2 regions of the Asaia sp. A2 genome follow, and region 1 is predicted to be linked to the other one. Evidence: predicted binding sites of a transcription regulator. Region 1 holds the regulator's gene; the other holds the start of a gene.
The links. The regulator HrcA, encoded in region 1, represses chaperone genes, less so after heat shock. The targets are predictions, from matches to a motif close to GTTNGCACTCNCNNNNNGNGAGTGCNAAC.
Positions count from the first base shown of each region.

Region 2: groES (co-chaperone GroES) is a predicted target of HrcA. The motif match lies at 2,042-2,070, and genes of this name have one in related genera.

Region 1 covers NZ_JBXWTO010000004.1:95,322-98,731, reverse strand. The annotation lists gene ACWNRM_RS04895 (DEAD/DEAH box helicase) at 1-193, shown strand, start outside; gene bfr (bacterioferritin) at 538-1,029, shown strand; gene ACWNRM_RS04885 ((2Fe-2S)-binding protein) at 1,209-1,439, opposite strand; gene hrcA (heat-inducible transcriptional repressor HrcA) at 1,554-2,600, opposite strand; gene ACWNRM_RS04875 (MOSC domain-containing protein) at 2,703-3,410, shown strand, end outside.
Region 2 covers NZ_JBXWTO010000001.1:120,578-123,987, reverse strand. The annotation lists gene ACWNRM_RS00595 (S-methyl-5'-thioadenosine phosphorylase) at 1-515, shown strand, start outside; gene ACWNRM_RS00590 (DUF2934 domain-containing protein) at 649-969, opposite strand; gene ACWNRM_RS00585 (dienelactone hydrolase family protein) at 1,000-1,674, opposite strand; gene ACWNRM_RS00580 (DUF4169 family protein) at 1,725-1,928, shown strand; gene groES (co-chaperone GroES) at 2,156-2,446, shown strand; gene groL (chaperonin GroEL) at 2,497-3,410, shown strand, end outside.

The DNA of each region.
Region 1 (3,410 bases):
CCCGCCACGCGGCCCGCGCCGCCCGCGTGAGGGTGGCTTTGCTCCCCGTGGCAAGGGCGGCTTCCGCGGTGGTGACCGTGGCGGCGATCGCGGTGGTGACAGGGGCGATCGTGGTGATCGCGGCGACCGCCCTTCATTCCGCAAGGGCAACTCGGTCGGCAACGGCAAGGGCTCGTCGCGCAAGCGCTACTGATCGGATCAGAAGCGTTCGTCCGGGCGGCTGTGCCCCCGGGCGACGGCTCTCGCAATCTGACGGGATTATGTCCCGCTGCACCCCGCCTTGCGCGGGGTGTTTTGCGTTCAGGAGCCTGCTTTTAAGCCCATGATTTGGGGCGACTTTGTTGTTGCAATTAAATTGCAACAACATTTACTGATTACGTACCAATAGAGAGAGTCATTCTCAACTCCGATACTTCAATACTGAACAACGTTATTTCTATTGCACCCGCTTCTTTTCCATGCTTGAACAGCGTCACACAGCCTGCGGGGAGTGGCCATGCGCCCCTCCTGCGTGCAGGACAGAAAAAGGAGCCAACCATGCTTAAAGATCCGAAGGTTATCGAGCATCTGAACATTCAGCTCACTAATGAGCTGACGGCCATCAACCAGTATTTCCTTCATGCCCGCACCCTGAATCACTGGGGCGTCACCAAGCTGGGCAAGAAGGAATATGACGAATCCATCGAAGAGATGCGTCATGCCGACTGGCTGATCGAGCGCATCCTGTATCTGGGTGGCCTGCCGAACGTGCAGCGTCTGAACCAGATCCTGGTCGGTGAAAGCGTTGAGGAAATCCTCGCCTGCGATCTCAAGCTTGAAGAAAAGGCGCTGGCCGATCTGCGCGAAGGCATCGCCTATTGTGAAAGCGTGCGCGATTACGTGTCACGTGATCTGCTGATCCGTATCCTCGCCAACGAGGAGGAGCATGAAGATTTCATCGACCGTCAGTTCGATCTGATCAAGCAGGTCGGTATCCAGCGCTACATCACGCTGAACTCCTCGCCGGCTCCCGACCAGACCGCCGAGTAAGACAGAACCGGACACCCCTGCCCCGGGCTTGCCCGCACAGGATCCCGGAAAAGAAAAGCCCGTCAGCGCAAGCTGGCGGGTTTTTCTATGGCCGGTCGGATGTCCGGCCCCCTACAAACAGATCAGCAAGCCTGCCGACATGACGGCCCATCAGCACGCCCCGGTGCAGGTGCCCTCATTCAGACGTAAGCGGCGTTGCCAGCACCCTGATCGACCGTGTTGAAGGCCATCGCGGCCTCCTTTCTTTCACGCAGCAGACTGCGCAGGGCGCACACCACGCCGGGCACGCAATTGCCGCACTGGGCCTTGCACCCCTTGGAGGCATAGACCTCCCGCGCGCGCGAGGCCCCTCTGTTTACGGCATCAGCGATATCATGATTGGTCAGGGCGTTACACGAACAGACGATCATCAGCCATTCCACTTCAGAACGGCGCGACCCTAACAGCGTTTGAGAATAATTCTCAATAATAAATTGCGAGTGATTCTTAAAAAACATGTCACAGCGGTGTCAGAGCTTGCCTGTTCAGCTCAGCAGGCGACCGATCACACGGGCCGTGTAATCCACTACAGGCACGATCCGCCCGTAATTGAGGCGTGTCGGGCCAATCACCCCAATGGCACCGACGATGCGATTCGTCTCGTTGCGTGCCGGTGCCACGACCATCGATACGCCCGACATGCCAAAAAACCCGCTCTCGGCACCGATATAGATCCGGACACCGTCCGATTCCTGGGCCAGCTGAAGCAGGCGCAGCATCGTTTCCTGCGCCTCCAGACGCTCAAAGAGCATCTGGATGGTCGTGAGTTTCTCGATTTCGGTAATGTCGGTGAGCAGGTTGCCCTGCCCGCGCAGATAGAGCGTGCCATGCTGCTCATCCCACATCGCAAGACCGCTCTCGATCACGCTGGTCGCCAACACATCCAGATCAGAGCGGTTCTGCTGCAAATTCTCCGAGACGCGCTGGCGCAAGGCACTCAATGTTACATCGCCAAGCAGGGAGTTGAGATAATTGCCCGCCTCGACAAGGGCTGACGGCGGCAGACCCGGTGGCGTTTCGATCACGCGGTTCTCGACCTGACCATCGGCTGCCACAAGGATCACCAAAGCCTTGCCCGGCCCGAGCGCGACGAATTCGATATGCTTGAGGGCACCATCGCCCTTGGGAGCCAGAACCAGACCCGCTGCTGCCGAAAGCCCTGAAAGCATGGAGGAGGCCTCAGCCAGCGTCTCCTGCATGGATCGCCCCTTGAGCGCCAGACGCCCGGCAATCTGGGCGCGCTCCAGTTCATCGAGCGCGCCGAACTGCAACAGGCCATCCACGAACAGTCGCACGCCTTTCTCGGTGGGCAGGCGACCCGCCGAGACATGAGGGCTGAACAGCAATCCGGCCTGGGTCAGCTCCGCCATGACATTGCGTATGGTCGCGGGAGAGAGCGCGGGCGTCAGGCGCTGGGCAAGCGTCTTGCTGGCCACGGGATCACCCGTCTCCATGTATTGCTCGACAATCTCGCGCAGCACATTCGCCGACCGGGCATCCATGCCACCCGGCAGGTTTGAGAGATCGATCATGCCCTGCCCCTTTTCCCGACGCGCCAGCTGGCTTCCTGTCACCGTCCCGAGCGACTAGACCTGTCACGACGTGTCCTGTCCATCCGCTTCGGAGTCGTGCCGATGACCCGCCTTGCAGCCTTATATATCCATCCTGTCAAAAGCCTGCACCGGGTTGATATGAGGGCACTCGAACTCGACCCCTGGGGGCCGCGTGGCGACCGACGCTGGCTCGTGGTCGCGCCAGACGGCCGCTTCATGACGCAGCGCCAGCATCCGGCCATGGCACGCATCCTGACAGCGCTGGACGGTGAGACACTTTACCTGACCGGTAGTGACGGCTCGGAACTAAGGATCGATCCGCCTGCCCCTCAGGCACCCGCAATCACAGTAAGCGTCTGGAAGGACCATGCCATTGCGGCACGGGATGCAGGAGACGAGGCAGCGGCATGGCTGAGCGCTATTCTCGGCACAGCGTGCAGGCTCGTGCATATGGCCGACCCGGCCCATGCCAGACCGACCGACTTTGGTAGCGTGAGCTTTGCAGACGGGTTTCCCCTGCTGGTCACCAACACGGCGTCACTCGACGACCTCAACGCCCGTCTTGATCAGCCCGTGCCGATGGAGCGTTTCAGGCCCAATATTGTCATCGAGACCGATCAACCCTGGGCCGAGGATGAATGGCGCTCCATCCGGATCGGTACAGTTGAACTCGACCTGGTCAAACCCTGCAGCCGCTGCATCGTCACCACCATCGACCAGGAGAGCGGGACGATCCCTGTTCCGCGCGAGCCACTCAAGACCATGACCGGGTTTCGCCATCGTCCCGGT
Region 2 (3,410 bases), on a different contig from region 1:
GTCGTGGCTGCGTGGCCCATGTCGGCATGGCCGATCCGGTTTCGGGCCGTATGGGCGACATTATTGCCGAACAGGCCGAAAAGATCGGCGTGCCTATGGTGCGTGGTGGAACCTATCTGGTGATGGAAGGGCCGCAATTCTCGACCCGTGCAGAAAGCGAGCTGTATCGTCAGTGGGGTTGCTCGGTCATCGGTATGACCAACATGCCAGAGGCCAAACTCGCCCGTGAAGCCGAGATGTGCTATGCCAGCATTGCCATGGTGACAGATTACGATTGCTGGCACGACGACCATGACTCTGTGACGGTCGATGCGGTTGTGGCCGTCATGACCCAGAATGCCGCCAAGGCGAAGGCGCTGGTCAAGGCCATCATTCCCGAACTCGGCAGGAAGCGCGGTCTGTGCCCCTCGGGTGCAGAGCGGGCCCTGGATCACGCGATCATTACAGCTCCGGCATCACGCGACCCTGCCATGCTGGCAAAGCTGGATGCCGTCGCAGGCCGCGTTCTGCGCTGAGAACGGACCTGTCTCGATAGACTGGAATGAAAAAGGCTGACCCGAAAGGGTCAGCCTTTTCCTGTTGATGCAAAGCACTTCCTGTATTCTAGCGCTGGAAGCCCCCGCGTTAGTCCCTTAGGGGCTTGGGCGATCAGGCCTGATCCTGTTTCTCCGGGAAATGCTCACGGTCCCCTTGGTCGGTTTGACGCTCGGGGAATTCTCCAAGGTTCTGCTGGATCTCAGCATTCTCGACCTGAACATCAGCAAATTGCGGGTCAGGCAAATCCTTCACGGGAATCTCTCCCGCGTGCGGATGCTCTTCCATGCCGATAATTTCCGAGGCATTCTCATGGTAGGCCTCAGGCCCGCAATCAGGCTTGCCATCGGCTTCCCATAGTTCCTTTGCCTTGACGGCAATGCGGGCATCGCGCTCGGGACTGTCAACGAGCGGATTGGTGCTGTCTGCGGGCATGATGGACTTCCTGACTGAAATTGTGGGGTATCAGAGATGGGCCTCGAAGAACGCCATGCTGCGTTCATGAGCGAGGTCCCGGGCCGGCTTGTTGAAGCTCGGACGATCATTGCAGCCGAAACCGTGACCGGCGTCGTCATAGACGAAGATCTCGACCTCAGGCCTGTTCTCGCGAATGGTATTGATGTCGGTATGGGGAATGTGGTCGTCCTTTCCGCCAAAATGCAGTTGCACCGGGCAGTGGGGCTTTTCATGGCTGAGCGATGCGATGCCGCCGCCGTACCAGGCGCAGGCGGCCGCAAAATTGCGCGTGCGGGTCGCTGCCTCCCATGCCACAAGGCCACCCCAGCAAAATCCCAGTATGCCGACCCTGGAATGACCATGATGGTTCAGGGCATGGCAAGCTGCGGTGATATCGGCCTGCAATGCATCGGGGCTGATTTTCTCGCGTAAGGCAAGGCCCTCGGTCATGCCTTCGGAATCATAGGGGAGAACCACATCGCGCTCTGCACGATCGAACAGGGCAGGGGCAATCACATGGTAGCCATGGCATTCCGCCAGTTCATCACATACGGCGCGGATGTGATCGGTAAGGCCGAAGATTTCCTGAACCACGACAAGGGCACGACGTGCCTTGGCGTCGCCTGCTTCATAGGCAGAAAAATGATGCGTGTCCGAGGCGGTCAGGGATATCAGGCGTCCCATGGAACAGCCCTCCTTCTTGCTTGTTCATCTTAATCAGGAGCAACGATAACATGGCAGAGATCGTCAACCTGCGTCGGGTACGCAAACGTCTGGCGCGGGAGAAGGATGCCCGTGAGGCCGATGAAAACCGGCATCTTTTCGGGCAGAGCAAGGGCGAGCGCGCCAGAACAACGCAGGAAAGGAACCGTCTGAAGCGCGAGGTCGATGGCGCCCGGCTTGAGGCGGTGCCGCAGTTGCCCAAGGAGGGCAACTGATCGAACGTCCCTCGACCGCGAAAAGAGCAAGTGCCGACTTGCTGATTTTTTGATGAAATTTAGGCGGCAGTGATGGCGGAGGTCTTGACGCTGGGCGGGGGCTCTCTTACCTGTTTGGCACTCTCGCTACGGGAGTGCTAACGCGCTGCGGCTTAGCGGGCGCGCAAACCGGCGGCGTTGCTTTTGAGCAAGGGCGTCGCCTTAGAGATAGAGTGGAGCGATCCATTATGACAAATTTTCGGCCTTTGCATGACCGTGTCGTCGTTCGCCGCCTTGAGGGCGAGCAGAAGACGGCCGGTGGCATCATCATTCCGGACACCGCCAAGGAAAAGCCCATGGAAGGCGAAATCGTCTCCGTCGGTCCGGGTGCCCGCAATGAGCAGGGTCAGCTGGTAGCACTGGACGTCAAGGCTGGCGATCGCGTGCTGTTCGGCAAGTGGTCCGGCACCGAGGTGAAGATCAATGGCGAAGAGCTGCTGATCATGAAGGAAAGCGACATCATGGGTGTGATCGGCTGATTTCCAGCCTCCCCATTCTCGCACACTGAACCTCTACTGGAGAAAAGATTATGGCTGCCAAAGACGTAAGATTCGGCGCTGATGCCCGCCAGCGTATGCTGCGTGGCGTGGACATCCTGGCTGACGCTGTGAAGGTCACGCTGGGCCCGAAGGGTCGCAACGTTGTTCTGGACAAGAGCTTCGGCGCACCGCGCATCACCAAGGACGGCGTTTCCGTCGCCAAGGAAATCGAGCTGGCTGACAAGTTCGAGAACATGGGCGCCCAGATGGTGCGCGAAGTGGCTTCGAAGACGAACGACATCGCTGGTGACGGCACGACTACCGCGACCGTTCTGGCGCAGGCCATCATCCGTGAGGGCGCCAAGGCTGTTGCTGCCGGCATGAACCCGATGGATCTGAAGCGCGGCATCGACAAGGCTGTCGTAGCCGTTGTGGAAGAGCTGAAGGCGAACACCCGCAAGATCACGACCCCGGCCGAAACGGCTCAGGTCGGCACGATCTCGGCCAACGGCGAGCATGAAATCGGCGAGATGATCTCGCAGGCCATGCAGAAGGTTGGTTCCGAAGGCGTGATCACGGTTGAGGAAGCCAAGGGCCTCCACACCGAGCTCGACGTTGTCGAGGGCATGCAGTTCGACCGCGGCTATATCTCGCCGTACTTCGTGACGAACGCCGAAAAGATGATGGCGGATCTGGATAACCCCTACATCCTGATCCATGAAAAGAAGCTGTCCTCGCTTCAGCCCATGCTGCCGCTGCTCGAGAGCGTTGTGCAGTCCGGCCGTCCGCTCATGATTATCGCAGAAGATGTCGATGGCGAGGCTCTGGCCACGCTGGTCGTCAACAAGCTGCGCGGTGGCCTCAAGATTGCTGCTGTCAAGGCTCCTGGCTTCGGTGACCGTCGCAAGGCCATGCTGGAAGACATCGCCATCCTGACGGGCGGCCAGGTCATCAGCGAAGACAT